One region of the Janibacter zhangyanbonis genome, then DNA from elsewhere that is predicted to be linked to it. Evidence: predicted binding sites of a transcription regulator. Region 1 holds the regulator's gene; each other region holds the start of a gene.
What was found. The regulator LexA, encoded in region 1, represses DNA repair genes until DNA is damaged. The targets are predictions, from matches to a motif close to TCGAACANNTGTTCGA.
Positions count from the first base shown of each region.

Region 2: ACQBJO_RS02440 (HNH endonuclease signature motif containing protein) is a predicted target of LexA. The motif match lies at 2,219-2,234, and genes of this name have one in related genera.
Region 3: recA (recombinase RecA) is a predicted target of LexA. The motif match lies at 1,962-1,977, and genes of this name have one in related genera.

Region 1 covers NZ_CP191481.1:1,258,151-1,263,283, reverse strand. The annotation lists gene nrdR (transcriptional regulator NrdR) at 115-573, opposite strand; gene ACQBJO_RS06225 (LysM peptidoglycan-binding domain-containing protein) at 858-1,244, opposite strand; gene lexA (transcriptional repressor LexA) at 1,449-2,198, shown strand; gene ACQBJO_RS06215 (NAD-dependent protein deacetylase) at 2,173-3,033, opposite strand; gene ACQBJO_RS06210 (LysR family transcriptional regulator) at 3,075-3,989, shown strand; gene ACQBJO_RS06205 (ABC transporter transmembrane domain-containing protein) at 3,919-5,133, opposite strand, start outside.
Region 2 covers NZ_CP191481.1:488,684-493,816, forward strand. The annotation lists gene ACQBJO_RS02435 (Na+/H+ antiporter subunit A) at 1-2,068, opposite strand, end outside; gene ACQBJO_RS02440 (HNH endonuclease signature motif containing protein) at 2,260-3,729, shown strand; tRNA gene ACQBJO_RS02445 (tRNA-Arg) at 3,738-3,809, opposite strand; gene ACQBJO_RS02450 (MFS transporter) at 3,870-5,108, shown strand; gene ACQBJO_RS02455 (hypothetical protein) at 5,119-5,133, shown strand, end outside.
Region 3 covers NZ_CP191481.1:2,196,450-2,201,582, reverse strand. The annotation lists gene ACQBJO_RS10720 (ABC transporter ATP-binding protein) at 1-288, shown strand, start outside; gene ACQBJO_RS10715 (ABC transporter permease) at 288-1,121, shown strand; gene ACQBJO_RS10710 (ABC transporter permease) at 1,118-1,906, shown strand; gene recA (recombinase RecA) at 2,217-3,221, shown strand; gene ACQBJO_RS10700 (regulatory protein RecX) at 3,227-3,874, shown strand; gene ACQBJO_RS10695 (circularly permuted type 2 ATP-grasp protein) at 3,995-5,133, shown strand, end outside.

The sequences.
Region 1 (5,133 bases):
CTGCTTCTCCTCGATCCGTGTGGTGACGGTCTGCTGCTGGTCGGTGTGGAGTGCTGTGTCAAACGGTGTCACCGGGTACCGACAGCCCACTCGCTGGCGGCACCCGGGGGGTCTCTAGGTGGCGGTCGCGTGCTCGGCACGCAGGCGCTCGATGGCGGTCTCGAAGTCCTCGAGCGAGTCGAAGGACTGGTAGACCGACGCGAAGCGCAGGTACGCGACCTCGTCGAGCTCGCGCAGCGGCGGCAGGATCGCCATGCCCACCTCGTGGGCGTCGATCTCGGCGCTGCCCTGCGAGCGGATGCTCTCCTCCACGCGCTGGGCGAGGATGGCGAGCTGGTCCTCGGTGACCGGGCGGCCCTGGCAGGCCTTGCGGACACCGGCGAGCACCTTGGCCCGGCTGAAGGGCTCGGCCGCACCCGAGCGCTTGGTGACGGTCAGGCTGGCGCTCTCCAGGGTGGTGAAGCGCCGGCTGCACTCGGGGCACTGACGGCGGCGCCGGATGGCGCTGCCGTCCTCCGTCGTGCGGCTGTCGATGACCCGGGAGTCGGTGTGACGGCAGAACGGGCAGTGCACGCCGTGCTCCCTTCGCTCGTGCGTCCTGTGGACGGTGCGGTGGACGAGTCTGGGGATGGAACCCCATCACCTGTGGAGAACTGGCCTCATCCTGTGCACTAGATGTGGACGAATGACAACCGTGTAACCACTAGATGTAGTGACCATTAGAACCCTCTGTGAGCCTCCACGCAAGTCCCCCACGTGAACTGTCGACGAACGGCACATCGGCCGCCCCCGCATGCTGCGGAGACGGCCGATGGCTGGCCCGGGCCGGGTCGAAGGGCCCGGGTGTCAGGGGCGCCTCACGGCGCGGGGATGGTGAGCACCTGGCCCGCGTGGACGTGGCTCGTCGACAGGTCGTTGGTCACCTGGAGGCGGGCGACCGCCTCGCGGGTGGGCAGCTGGGGGAGCTCGGCCTCGGCGATCTGCCCGAGGGTCTGCCCCGGCTCGACGGCCACCTGCTGCGGGGTGGTCGCCGGACCGCCGAAGGCGACCGTGGCGCCGGCGACGCTCGCGACGAGCACGGTGGTCACGGTGATCGCCAGGCGCCCGCGACGGGTCAGACGAAGGGAGGTCGTCGCCCGCTCCGGGACGGCATCACCGGTGGGCACGGAGACGAGGTGACGCGAGCGCGCGGGGCGCGCCGGGCGCACGTCGATGCGGGCGGGGGCGGCGGTGAGAGCGGTCATGCGGTCCTCCTCGTGGCGGCTCTGTCGAACCGGTGTTCGATAGAACGTCTGTACGATGTCTAGCACGGGTGTTCGAAGGAAATCAACAACACGCTCGAACAGATGTTTGAAATGCCTGTTCGATCGGCCTACTGTCGGTCACAGCGAGAAGTTGACCAGCGACCACCGACAACGGTGTCGCGGCGGACGCACGAAGGGGTCGAGATGGGCGACGAGGACAACATCCACCAGCTCCCGCAGCGGGACACCGGCGACGGGCTGACCGTGCGCCAGCGCAAGGTGCTCGAGGTGATCCGCAATGCCGTCGCCACCCGCGGCTACCCGCCGAGCCTGCGCGAGATCGGCGAGCTCGTGGGCCTCACCTCCCCCAGTTCGGTCGCCCACCAGCTCTCCTCCCTGGAGCGCAAGGGCTACCTGCGTCGCGACCCCAACCGCCCCCGCGCGATCGAGGTCATCTCCCCCGACGACCAGCCCTCCCCGACCGACCCCGGGTCGGTCGCTGACATGGCCGGCATGCGCGGTGGCGCCAGTGCCGACGACGAGGCCGTCGACCCGACCGGCTCCGGCGACGAGCGCCCCGAGGCGAGTTACGTGCCCGTCCTGGGTCAGATCGCCGCCGGCGTCCCGATCACCGCCGAGGAGGTCGTCGACGACGTCTTCCCGCTGCCGAAGCAGATCGTCGGCGAGGGCTCGCTCTTCCTGCTCAAGGTCGTCGGTGACTCGATGATCGACGCCGCGATCTGCGACGGCGACTGGGTCGTCGTGCGGCAGCAGCCGAGCGCGGACAACGGCGACATCGTCGCGGCGATGCTCGACAACGAGGCGACGGTCAAGACCTTCAAGCGCACGGACGGCCACGTGTGGCTGCTCCCCCACAACCCCGCCTTCGACCCCATCGACGGCGACCACGCGACGATCCTCGGCAAGGTCACCGCGGTGCTGCGGCGTCTCTGACGCCCACCTCCACGAGGTCGACGAGGGAGCGAAGGGAGTCCCCCAGCTCCCCGTCGACGCGGTGGTCGACGAGGTCGTCGCCGCGGGTGGGACCGCGGGTGATGAGCGAGACCGGGATCCCGCGCTTCGCGGCGTGCCGCACGAAGCGCAGCCCCGACATCACCTGCAGCGAGCTGCCGAGCACGAGCAGGCTCGGCGCCGCGTCGACGAGGTCGAAGCAGTGCTGCACGAGCGGCTTGGCGACCGCTCCGCCGAAGAAGACGACGTCCGGCTTGAGCATGTCGGTCCCGCACCGCTCGCACTCCGGTGCGACGAAGCGCTCGACGTCGACGGTCTCGAGCCGCACGTCGCCGTCCGGCCGGATCTCGTCGCTGTCGACGTCGAAGCCCGGGTTCTGCGCCGCCATCCGCGCATCGAGCGTGGGCCGGTCGATGCGCGCCCCGCACGCGAGGCAGACGACCTCGACGAGGTTGCCGTGCAGCTCGACGACATCGTGGGTCCCGGCGGCCTGGTGCAGGCCGTCGACGTTCTGCGTGATGACCGGACCCACGGCCCCGAGCTCCTGCAGCCGGGTCACGAGGTGGTGCGCGGCATTGGGCCGCGCCGCGTGGAACCGCCGCCACCCGACGAAGCTGCGCGCCCAGTAGCGCTGTCGCGCCGAGCTGCTCCCGACGAACTCCGACAGGTGCATCGGGGTCACTCGCCGCGTCCCGTCCGGGCCCCGGTAGTCGGGGATCCCGCTCTCGGTCGACATGCCGGCCCCGGTGAGCACGAGGGCCGGCCCGTGGCGCAGCACCCTCGCGATCTGCTCGACCCGATCGACGTCGTCTGGCATGCCTCGATCCTAGGTCGGCGCGACGACCTACGATGGGCCCCATGATCGACGCCGCTGGGCTGCGCGTGATGCGGGCCATCGCCGATGAGGGCAGCTTCACCGCCGCTGCCCTCGCGCTCGGCTACTCGCAGCCCGCGGTCTCCCAGATGGTCAAGCGCCTCGAGCAGCGCACCGGCACCGTCCTCGTCGAAAAGGTCGGTCGCTCCGTGCGGCTCACCGAGGCCGGCGCCGTCCTCGCCCGCCACGCCACCCCCGTGCTCGCCGCTCTCGACGCCGCCGAGGAGGAGGTCGCCGCGATCGCCGGGCTGCGCTCGGGTCGGGTGCGGCTCATGGCCTTCCCGTCGTCGTCGGTGACGCTCGTCCCCCGCGCCCTGGCGGCGGTCCGCGCCGAGCACCCCGACCTGTCCGTGCAGTTCACCGAGGCCGAGCCGCCGGAGTCGCTCGCGGCCCTGCGGGCCGGCGAGGTCGACCTCGCCGTCGCCTTCTCCTACGACGGCAGCGAGCTGGCCCGGGGCGAGGACCTCGAGGGCTTCGTCGTGCACCCGCTGCTCGACGAGGAGGTGCGCGTGGCCTTGCCGCGTCACCACCCGCTCGCCGACCACGAGGTCGTCTCGATGACCGACCTCACCGACGACGAGTGGATCGCCGGCTGCGCCCGCTGCCGCGGACACCTGCTCAAGATCGCCCACGACGCCGGCTTCGCGCCCAAGGTCGCCTTCGAGACCGAGGACTACGTCGCCGTTCAGGGCTTCGTCGCCGCCGGTCTGGGCGTCGCCCTGATCCCCGACCTCATCCGGGCGGCGACGTCCAACGACGACGTCGTCATCCGCCCCCTCGACCCGCAGACCCGGCGCCGGATCCACGTCGTGACGACGGAGGACCTGCTCAAGGTGCCGGCAGTGGCGACGACGCTCGAGGCGCTGACCGCGGCGGCAGAGACGTCGCTGCCGGCATAGGCACCGTCCAGTCGCGCCACTGCGCGAGGATCTCCTGCGGCCGGTCCGAGGCCACGATCACCACGCCCGGGTAGTCCTCGAGCAGCCGGCGCAGCAGCGCTCTCCCCTGCGTGCCCAGGTCGTCGTCGACGTGCTCCAGCAGGAGCAGCGCCGGTTCGCCGAGCATGGCGCGCGCCAGGTGCAGCCGGGCCCGCTCGTGCCGGGTGAGCGGCTCCCCACCACGACGAAGGGAGGTCCTCTCCCCTTCGGGGAGGGCGGCCACCCGGTCCGCGAGACCGACCGCCGCCAAGGCCGCAGTGCCCTCCTCAGCCGGGAGGTCGGGTCGGCGGTAGCGCACCGCCCGGGAGATCGGGCCACGCTCGAGCCTGGCCCCGGCCGCAGCATGGCCGACCCTCCGCCGACGGGTCTTCGGCCCGGTGACGGCGAGGTCCTTGCCGTCGACGCACAGGCTGCCCTCGCCCGAGCGACCGGGCACGGCGAGGGCGGCGAGCACCTCCCGGGCGTGGCCCGGCGAGGCCCCTCGCACGAGGATGCGCTCCCCCGGCTCGGCGACGAGGCCGGGCAGCTCGCGACCGTCGACCCGCAGCCCGCGCACGACGACGCGACCACCCGACGAGACCCCGGGGTCGACGACGGGCGCCGGCCGTGCCGGCCCGGGGACGTCGGCAGCCGACTCGGCGAGCAGAAGCGCGATGATCCGGCGGGCGGCACGGTGGTTCTGCCGGTACTCCACGATCCGGCCCGCGTCGCCGACGGGGCCGGTGACGATGCCGATGATCGTCAGCGCGACGGCGACGGTGGCGACGGGCACGATGCCGAGGGCCCCGAGCGCGGCAGCGCCGGCCGACCCCGCCACCGGCGCGACGACGGCGCAGGCCCGCAGCAGGCCGGCCGTGCGGGAGCGGTGCACCGCGGCGTCGACGACGCGGGAGCCGGAGCGGTCGATGGCCCGCAGCTCGCGGTCCACCCCGCCGGCCGCCGCGATGCCCGGGGCGGCACTGACCGTGTCGGCGACCCGGGCGGCGAGGGCCCCGCGGCGGCGACGCAGGTCCCGTGCCCGCTCGAAGGCCGGCCCGGAGACGCGGGCGAGCGCGAGGCCGAGCAGCCCGAGAGGCGCGGCGAGGGCGAAAGCGAGCGGCCAGGC
Region 2 (5,133 bases), 770 kb from region 1:
CGAGGCGCCACAGCCGGCGGCGCGAGCGGCGGCCGGAGCGGGGACGGCGGCGGAAGTCCTGCGGGAGCATGCGCAGCACGAGGACGAAGAGCACGAGGGAGAAGGTCTCGACGAGCACCTGGGTCAGGGCGAGGTCGGGCGCCCCGTGCAGGTGGAAGAGCAGCGCGAGCCCGTAGCCGGTGAGGCCGACGAACATCACCGACTGGAGGCGGTTGCGGCCGCGCACGGCGAGGATCGCCGCGGCGATGACGAAGAGCCCGACGGCCGCCTGGCTGAAGGTGTCCCACAGCCGCACCTCGGTGCCGGGCAGGGCGGTGGCGGCGACGACGCCCGGCAGGAGGATGACGACGAGGAAGATCGTGCCGAGGTAGGTCGGCAGCGAGCCGCCCTGGGCGAGGGCGGTGACCTCGACGGCGAAGCGGTCGAGGGCCTTCATGAAGCGCTGGTAGACGCGCTCGGCGTTGACCACCTCGGGCAGCGCGGCCTGGACCCGGGCGAAGGGGGCCCGCCCCACGAAGAGCAGGAGGCCGGCGACGATGGCCACGACGGTCAGCCCGAGGGCCGGGGTGAGGCCGTGCCACAGCGCGAGGTGCTCGGGCTCGGCGCCCGGCAGCGTCTCGGTGTAGGGGTGGAAGAGCTTGGTGAGCGGGTCACCGAAGAAGCCGGACGCCAGGGTCGTGAGCGACAGCAGGACCGGCGCGATGAGCAGCGCGTGGGGTGCGGCGAAGGGGGTGGGGCTCGGGGCGGCGCCGGTCGCCCCCTTCGTCGCGAAGGCACCCCAGACGAACCGCGCGGAGTAGGCGACCGTGAGCACGGACCCGGTGACGAGGCCGGCGACGGCCAGCCAGCCGGTGGTCGTCGACAGGGGGCCGTGGGCGGACTCGATGACGGCGGTGAGCGCCGACTCCTTGGCGACGAAGCCGACGAGCGGCGGCAGGCCGGCCATCGAGGCGGCGGACAGGGTCGCGGCCGCGGCGAGGACCGGTGCGGTGCGCCCGAGGCCGTGCAGCTGCGTCAGGTCGCGGGTGCCGGTCCCTTTGTCGATGATGCCGACGCTGAAGAAGAGGACCGACTTGAAGAGCGCGTGGGAGAGGACGAGGGCCAGGGCGGCCAGCCCGGCGGCCTGGGTGCCGACGCCCGCGAGGACGGTCATGAAGCCCAGCTGGCTCACCGTGCCGTAGGCGAGGAGGAGCTTGATGTCGTCCTGACGCAGGGCGCGCCAGCCACCGAGGATCATCGTCCACAGGCCGAGGACGAGCAGGAGCGGACGCCACCCGGGCACGTCCGCGAAGATCGGCTCGAGCAGCAGGACGAGGTAGATGCCGGCCTTGACCATCGAGGCTGCGTGCAGGTAGGCGCTCACCGGGGTCGGGGCGGCCATGGCGCCGGGCAGCCAGAAGTGGAAGGGCACCTGCGCCGACTTGGTGAGGGCGCCGACGAGGACGAGGAGGGCGGCCGTCGTCGTCAGGGCGCCGGCCGGGGGCGGCGAGGCGAGCATCTCGCTGATCGTGTAGCTGCTCGTCTCGCCGATGATCACCGTGCCGATGAGCATCGCCAGGCCGCCGAAGGTCGTGACGAGCAGGGCCTGGGTGGCGGAGCGGCGGTTGGCCGAGCGCACCGGGTTGTGCCCGATGAGCGTGTAGGAGAAGACCGTCGTCAGCTCCCAGAAGATGTAGAGCGCCAGGAGGTTGTCGGCGAGGACGAGGCCGAGCATGGCGCCCGCGAAGGCGGTGAAGACGCCCGTGAAGCGCCACAGGCTGGGGTCGTCGGGCTTGAAGTACCAGGCGCAGTAGAGCAGGGCGAGGGCACCGACGCCGGTGACGAGCAGCCCGAGGAGCCACTGGAGGGTGCCGAGCCGCAGTGCGAAGTCCATGCCGAGCGAGGGGACCCAGGCGATGTCCTCGACGATCGACCGGCCGGCGGTCACGTCGCCGGTCTGGGCGAGAAGCCAGGCGAAGGCCGCGGCGGGCACGAGGGCCAGGGCGAGGAAGGCGCGTCGGTTGAGGAACTTGGCGAGGCCGGGCGCAACTGCTGCCGCCGCGAAGTGCGCAAGCAGCAGCAGGGTCACGAGGGCCTCTCACGGGTCCGGGGACGGGAGTCCAGTTTAACGGCAGGTGACCGGCGCCCCGAGGCCGGGGTGCACGCGCGTCCTCGCGGTGCCGTAGGTGCCCGGCTCGGCACGTTCCCGAAGAAATCTCGGCCCACCCTCTTGAACTCTTCGAACATATGTTCGATACTGGAGGGGCGAGGGGAGGCGCCATGACACAGCAGTCGATCACCGATCAGGTCAGTGGGACCACGGTCCCGGGGCGCCTGCGCGCCGTGCTTGCCGAGGTGTCCGCCACCGGCGTCGACGGGCTGACCGAGGTCGAGCTGCTCGAGGTCGTCGCCCTCCTCGAGATGACGAAGGGGGCCGCGGCCGCCGCGCAGGCCCGCGCCACCGCGCGCTTCGTCGAGGAGCGTGACACGCGGGTGGCCGAGATGGCCGCCGCCGAGGAGATCTCCCGCCGCGAGGCCTCGCTGCGACGCCGGGCCACCCGCAGCGAGGTGGCGCTGGCGCGGCGGTGCTCGCCGGGTCAGGCCGACCGTCACGTCGGCGCCGCGCGGGCGCTCGTCCACGAGCTGCCCGGCACGATGGCCGCGCTCACCGCGGGTGAGATCAGCGAGTGGCGGGCGACGATCGTCGTCCGCGAGACGGCCTGCCTGTCGCCCGAGCACCGGCGCGAGGCCGACCGTCGGCTGGCGGGTGCGCTGCGCGACCTCGGTGACCGGGCGCTGGCTGCCGCCGCGCACCGGGCGTGCGTCGACCTCGACCAGGAGTCGGTCGTCGAGCGGCGGCGTCGGGCCGCGGCCTCGCGGCACGTGTCGGTCCGCCCGGCGCCTGACGGCATGGCCTGGCTGTCGATCCTCGGGCCGCTCGTCGACGTCGTCGGCGCCCACGTCGCGCTGCGCGCGGCCGAGCAGGCGCGGCACGTGGCGACCGGTGACCCCGAGGCCGATGCGGCCGCTGCCGCCGACGAGCGGGGTCGTGGTGCCTGGATGACCGACACGGCCCTCGAGCTGCTCTCCGGGCGGGCGCCCGGTCAGGCCCAGCCGGTCGAGATCGGGCTCGTGATGCGCGAGGGCGTGCTCCTTCCGGGCGAGCGCTCGGGCGCCAGCGCCGGCGCTGGCGGCGCCGACGACGAGGTCGAGGTGCCGGGCCACGGCGCGCTCGCCGGTGACCTCGCCCGCGAGCACGTGCTGCGACTGCTCGACGAGGGCGATGACCGAGACGGCGAGACGGCGCTCTGGCTGCGGCGACTCTGGACCACGCCCGACGGGCGCGACATCGTGGCCGTCGACTCGAGGCAGCGGCTCTTCGCCGGTCGGCTGAGGCGGCTGGTCGAGCTGCGCGACGCGACCTGCCGGGTGCCGTGGTGTGATGCGCCGGTGCGCGAGGTCGACCACGTCCGCCCGGTCGCCCGGGGCGGCGAGACCTCCGCGAGCAACGGCATGGGCGTCTGCCAGCGGCACAACCTCGACAAGGAGGCCCCCGGCTGGCGGGCCGAGGTGATCTCGACCGGGCTCGACCCGGGAGGCGGGCCGCACGAAGTGCGCCTGACGACCCCCGCTGGTGAGGTCCGCTGCCTCGCGCCACCCCTGCTCGGCCTCGGTCGTGCAGAGAGACGGCCGGTGGAGCAGCCATCGGCGCTCGAGGCCCGACTGCTGGCGCTGCTCGACGCGGCGTAGGTGCTGGGCGCCCCCGGCAAGATTCGAACTTGCGACACCTTCTTTAGGAGAGAAGTGCTCTTCCCCTGAGCTACGGAGGCCCGGCGCGGTGCGGTGAGACGACCACGCCACGGGACAGGGTACGCGTCATACTCCCTTCGGTGAGCATCCCGGCCCTGCAGCGGCGCACCGTCGCCACCCTCGCCGGGTCGCAGATCCTCGGGGGCGTGGGGGTGAGCGCCGGCGCCGCGGTCGGGGCCCTGCTCGCGGCCGACGTGTCGGGAAGCGAGACCTGGGCCGGCCTCGGCGGCACCGCCCAGACCCTGGGTGGCGCGCTCGCCGCCCTCGTCGTCGCGCGGGTCATGGCGGCGAAGGGGAGGCGCCCCGGCCTGACCACGGGGTACCTCCTGGCGATCGTCGGTGGGCTGCTCGTCGTGGCCGCGTCGGTCGTCGGCTCCTTCGTGGTGCTGCTCGTCGGGTTCCTCCTCTTCGGCGGGGCGACGGCGGCGAACTCGCAGGCGAGGTTCGCCGCGACGGACCTGGCCGACGACGCGCACCATGGCCGCCACCTGTCGGTCGTCGTCTGGGCGACGACGATCGGGGCGGTGGCCGGCCCCAACCTCACAGGTCCGGGGCAGTGGGTCGCCCGCCAGCTGCACCTGCCGGCGCTCGCCGGGCCATACGTCCTCTCCCTCGTGGGCATCGCCCTGGCCGCCCTCGTCCTCACGGCCGCGCTGCGGCCGGACCCGCTCCTGACTGCCCGCAGCCTGCAGGTCGACCACGACGAGCCGGACCCGACGGCCGGGCTCGAAGGAGAGGCGACCCGCGGCTGGGCGGTGATCCGCACCCGACCCGACGCCCTCATGGGCGTGGTCGCCATGGCGCTCGGTCACGTCGTCATGGTGTCGGTGATGATCATGACCCCGCTGCACATGCGGCACGGCCACGCCGGCCTCGAGATCATCGGTCTGGTCATCTCCCTCCACGTCGTCGGGATGTACGCCTTCTCACCACTCACCGGTTGGGCCGTCGACCGCTGGGGCTCCCGGGCGGTCATCGCGGTCGGTGCGGGGGTGCTGCTCACCGCGAGCCTGCTCGCCGCGTCGACCGCGAGCGGGCACTCCCTTCGCCTGACGGCAGCGCTCGTGCTGCTGGGGATGGGCTGGTCGTGCACCCTCATCGCCGGCTCGACCCTGCTCACCGCCGCCGTCCCGCTGCGCCAGCGGCCCGCGGCCCAGGGCCTGTCCGACGTGGCGATGGGCTTGGCCGGGGGCGGTGGGGGAGCCCTCGCCGGCGTCGTCGTCGGCTGGTGGGGCTACCCGGCGCTCGGGCTGCTCGCGGGCGGCGCGGCACTCCTGCTCGGTCTGCTGGTCCCGCTCGGGCGGCGCTTCGGTTGTTAGCGTTGGCACCGTGACTCCTCCGCCG
Region 3 (5,133 bases), 940 kb from region 1:
ATCGTCGCCGAGGGCTCACCTCGCTCGCTCATCGAGACCCACTCCACGCGAGAGGTGCTCGAGCTGCGCCTGCCGGTGGACGACCACCTGCACGCCGCCGACCTCGTCGAGGGCGTCGGCGAGCGCGTCGAGGCCCTGCCCGACCGCCTGCTCGTCTACACCGACCACGGTGACGGTGCCCTCGAGGCGGTCCACGCCCGCGGTCTGCAGCCGGTCTCCTCGATCGTGCGGCGCTCCAGCCTCGAGGACGTCTTCCTCCACCTCACCGGCCGCACCCTCGTCGACTGATGGCGACCGTGGAGACGACGGCCGTCACCGGGCGCCACGTGCACGGCGAGCGGTCCCCCCTTCGTCCGGCGGAGCGGGTGGCGGCGGTGGCCGGCTACTTCGGTCTCGTCTACCGGCGTACGTGGATGGGGTCGGTCTTCAGCCGCTTCGTCATGCCGCTGCTCTTCCTGCTGGCCATGGGGATCGGGCTCGGCTCGCTCGTCGACGACGCGTCCGGCGGGGTCGACGGCGTGCCCTACCTGCTCTTCGTGGCGCCGGCGATGATCGCGGTGCAGGCGATGATGACCGCGGTGAGCGAGTCGACCTACCCGGTCTACGGGCTCTTCACGTGGAACCGCATGTACCACTCGATGCTCGCCACCCCGCTCACCGTGAGCGACCTCCTCCTCGGTCACCTCGGCGTCATCGCCGCGCAGGGCGGGTTCGCCGCGGCCGCCTTCGTGCTCGTCGCCGCGCTCTTCGGCAGCTTCACGTCGTGGTGGGTGCTGCTCGCCGTGCCGATCGGGGTCCTCGTGACGCTGGCCTTCGCGGTACCGCTCTTCGGCTTCACGGCCCGGGCGAAGGGGGACTCCGCCTTCAACGTCGTCTACCGCCTCGTCATCACGCCCCTCATGCTCTTCTCCGGCGCCTTCTTCCCCGTCGAGCGCCTGCCGCTCGTCCTCGAGGTACTCGCCTGGGTGACCCCGCTGTGGCACGGCGTGGAGCTGTGCCGGGCCGCGGCCCACGGCGGCTTCGCCCCCTTCGACCTCGTGCACCTGGCGGTGCTCGTGCTCTTCGTCGGCGCCGGCTGGGTCTACGCCCGCACCGGCATGACCCGCAGGCTCGTCTCGTGAGCACCGGTGTCCTCACGCCCGGCCTGGCGATGTGGCGCTCGGTCGTCGAGCGCAATGTCGTCGGCTTCCGGCGCCAGTGGGCCGCCTTCGTCACGGGCTTCGCCGAGCCGGTCTTCTACCTGCTCTCCCTCGGCATCGGGGTCGGGTCGCTCGTGCCCGTCGTCGTGACCGACGGTGGGCAGGAGGTCGGCTACGCGGCCTTCGTCGCGCCCGCCATGCTCGCTGCGTCGGCGATGAACGGCGCGATCATGGACTCGACCTTCAACGTCTTCTTCAAGCTGCGCTACGCCCGCATCTACGACGCGATGCTCGCGACACCCCTCGGCCCGCGCGACATCGCCGTCGGCGAGGTCGTCTGGTCGCTCATCCGGGGCGGGGTCTACGCGCTCGTCTTCTACCTCGTGGCGCTCGCCGTCGGCGTCGTCGAGTCGTGGTGGTCGCTCCTCGCGGTGCCCGCGGCGGTCTTCATCGGGCTGGCCTTCTCGGCCGTCGGCATGTTCGCGACGACCTTCATGCGCTCGTGGGTCGACTTCGACTGGATCATGCTCGTCATCCAGCCGCTCTTCCTGCTCTCGGCGACCTTCTTCCCGCTCGCGACCTACCCGGGGTGGGCGCAGCCGATCGTCCAGGCGACGCCGCTCTACCACGGGGTCGCGCTCGAGCGGGGGCTCATGCTCGGCGAGGTCGGGTGGGGCCTGCTGTGGCACATCGCCTACCTCGTCGTCCTCGGTGCGGTGGGCATCTGGGCGACCTCGAGGCGGATCGAGACCCTCCTGCGGTCCTGACGCAGGGACGAAGGGGGAGGAGTGCGCGGCGTGTCGGCACGTCACCTCCCATGTCTCGAACAGGTGTTCGGTAGTGTCGTCCACAGGTGCCCGACCGACAGCGCCGGTGTCCACAGCCCCACGGCAGCTGCGGACGGTTGTCGGTGGCGGCTCCTAGCGTCTGACCAGACAGCACGACACGTCCGACCGTGTGGGACCTGGTCGCCGGTGGACGCGCACGACACGATGACAAGGAAGGTGTGGCATGGCTGAGGTCACCGCCATCGACAGCAAGCTCCACGAGCAGAAGCTCAAGTCCCTCGACAACGTCATGGGCCAGATCGAGAAGGCCCACGGCAAGGGCGCGGTCATGCGTCTGGGTGACGACGTGCGTCCCCCGATCGCGGTCATCCCGACCGGTGCGATCGCCCTCGACGTCGCGCTCGGCATCGGCGGCCTGCCCCGCGGCCGCGTCGTCGAGGTCTACGGCCCGGAGTCCTCCGGTAAGACGACCGTCGCCCTGCACGCGGTGGCCAACGCCCAGCGGGCCGGCGGCATCGCCGCCTTCATCGACGCCGAGCACGCGCTCGACCCCGAGTACGCCAAGAAGCTGGGTGTCGACACCGACGCCCTCCTCGTCAGCCAGCCGGACACGGGTGAGCAGGCGCTCGAGATCGCCGACATGCTCATCCGCTCGGGCGCGCTCGACATCATCGTCATCGACTCCGTCGCGGCGCTCGTGCCCCGCGCCGAGATCGAGGGTGAGATGGGTGACAGCCACGTCGGTCTGCAGGCCCGCCTGATGAGCCAGGCCCTGCGCAAGATCACCGGTGCGCTCAACTCCTCGGGCACGACGGCGATCTTCATCAACCAGCTCCGGGAAAAGATCGGTGTCATGTTCGGCTCGCCCGAGACGACCACCGGTGGCAAGGCGCTGAAGTTCTACGCCTCGGTCCGTCTCGACGTCCGCCGCATCGAGACGCTCAAGGACGGCACCGAGCCGGTCGGCAACCGCACCCGCGTCAAGGTCGTGAAGAACAAGGTCTCCCCGCCCTTCAAGCAGGCGGAGTTCGACATCCTCTACGGCCAGGGCATCTCCCGCGAGGGCGGGCTGATCGACATGGGCGTCGAGCACGGCTTCATCCGCAAGGCCGGGGCCTGGTACACCTACGAGGGCGACCAGCTGGGTCAGGGCAAGGAAAATGCCCGCAAGTTCCTCAAGGACAACCCCCAGCTCGGCGAGGAGATCGAGTCCAAGATCAAGACGAAGCTCGGCATCGGCGTGCAGCCGGAGGTCGAGGAGGAGACCCCGGCCGAGGTCCCCGTCGACTTCTGATCGTCATGCCGGAGCGTCACGACGACGAGACCGCCGCGGGCCAGCTCGAGAGCTTGCGCGCGGCGGTCTCCGCCATCGAGTCCGGATCCACGGCCCCTGAGGAGGTCGCGCAGCGACCGTCTCGAAGGGTCCCCCCGCCCGACCCGCAGGGGCCGCAGGCTGACCCCGAGGCCGACGAGCACGCGGTCGCACGTGCCGTCGTCCTGCGTCAGCTGACCGGCGCGCCCAAGAGCCGCAAGCAGCTGCAGGACGCCCTGACCCGCAAGGGCTGCCCGCCCGATGTCGCGAGCGAGGTCCTCGACCGCTTCGAGGAGGTCGGTCTCGTCGACGACGAGGCCTACGCCCAGGCGCTCGTGCGCTCCCAGCAGGCCGGCCGCGGGCTCGCCCGACGGGCCCTGTCGCACGAGCTGCGCAAGCGCGGTGTCGACGAGGAGCTCGCCGCCTCGGTGCTCGAGGACGTCGACCCGGAGGCCGAGCGGGCCCGCGCGCACGAGCTCGTCGCGAAGAGGCTGCGCACCATGCACGGGCTGGACCGCGCCACCCAGACCCGGCGTCTGGCGGGCCTGCTCGCCCGCAAGGGCTATGGCCACGACGTCGCCCGGGTGGTCATCACCGAGGCCCTCGACTCGCAGCCGGAGCACCAGCGCGACTAGCAGCCCCGGCCCGGGGCTTCGGGTGCGCACCGCAGGGGGTGTCGCGTGCGTAGGGTGGGCGTCGTGACTGACAGCGACTCTCTCTTCGGGACATACGCACGCGGTGCGGCGTGGGACGAGATGCTCGACGACGCGGGCGACCCGAGACAGCCCTACAAGCCGATCCACCACACGCTGCGCGCGATGGCGCCCGACGAGCTCAAGGAGCGGGCCGACGCGTTGGCCCGCATGTTCTTCGAGCAGGGCGTGACCTTCGACCACGCCGGTGAGGAACGGCCCTTCCCCCTCGATGCGGTCCCGCGCGTCATCGACGCCGAGGCCTGGCACACGGTCGAGGAGGGCGTGGCCCAGCGGGTCAAGGTCCTCGAGGCCTTCCTCGACGACATCTACAGCCGCCCGAGCGGGCTGCCGCGGGCGGTCGAGGACGGCATCGTCCCGTGGAAGCTGATCTCCACCTCGAGCCACTACCACCGCGCGGTCACGGGGCTGCGCCCGCCGGGCGGCGTGCGTGCCCACGTCAGCGGCATCGACCTCATCCGCGACGAGGAGGGCACCTTCCGCGTCCTCGAGGACAACGTGCGCGTGCCCTCGGGGGTCTCCTACGTCATCGCCAACCGCCGGGCGATGACCAATGTCTTCCCCGAGGCCTTCGCGACGATGCGCATCCGGCCGGTCCACGACTACCCCCGCATGCTGCTGCGCGCGCTGCGGGCCTCGGCTCCCGAGGGCCGGGCCAACCCCACGGTCGTCGTGCTCACCCCGGGCGTCTACAACAGCGCCTACTTCGAGCACACCCTCATCGCCCGGATGATGGGAGTCGAGCTCGTCGAGGGACGTGACCTCGTCGTGCGCGGCGGCGAGGTGCGCATGCGCACGACCCACGGCGAGGAGCGCGTCGACGTCATCTACCGACGCATCGACGACGACTTCCTCGACCCGGTGCACTTCCGCCGCGACTCGATGCTCGGCGTCACCGGGCTCATCTCGGCAGTGCGGGCCGGCCGGGTCACCCTGGCCAATGCCGTCGGCAACGGCGTGGCCGACGACAAGCTCGTCTACTCCTATGTGCCGGACCTGACCCGCTACTACCTCGACGAGGACCCGATCCTGCCCAACGTCGACACCTACCGGTGCAACGAGCCCGACGCGCTGCAGGAGGTGCTCGCTCGCCTCGACGAGATGGTCGTCAAGCCCGTCGACGGCTCGGGGGGCAAGGGCCTGGTCATCGGGCCCAAGGCCACCGGAGCCGAGCTCGACGA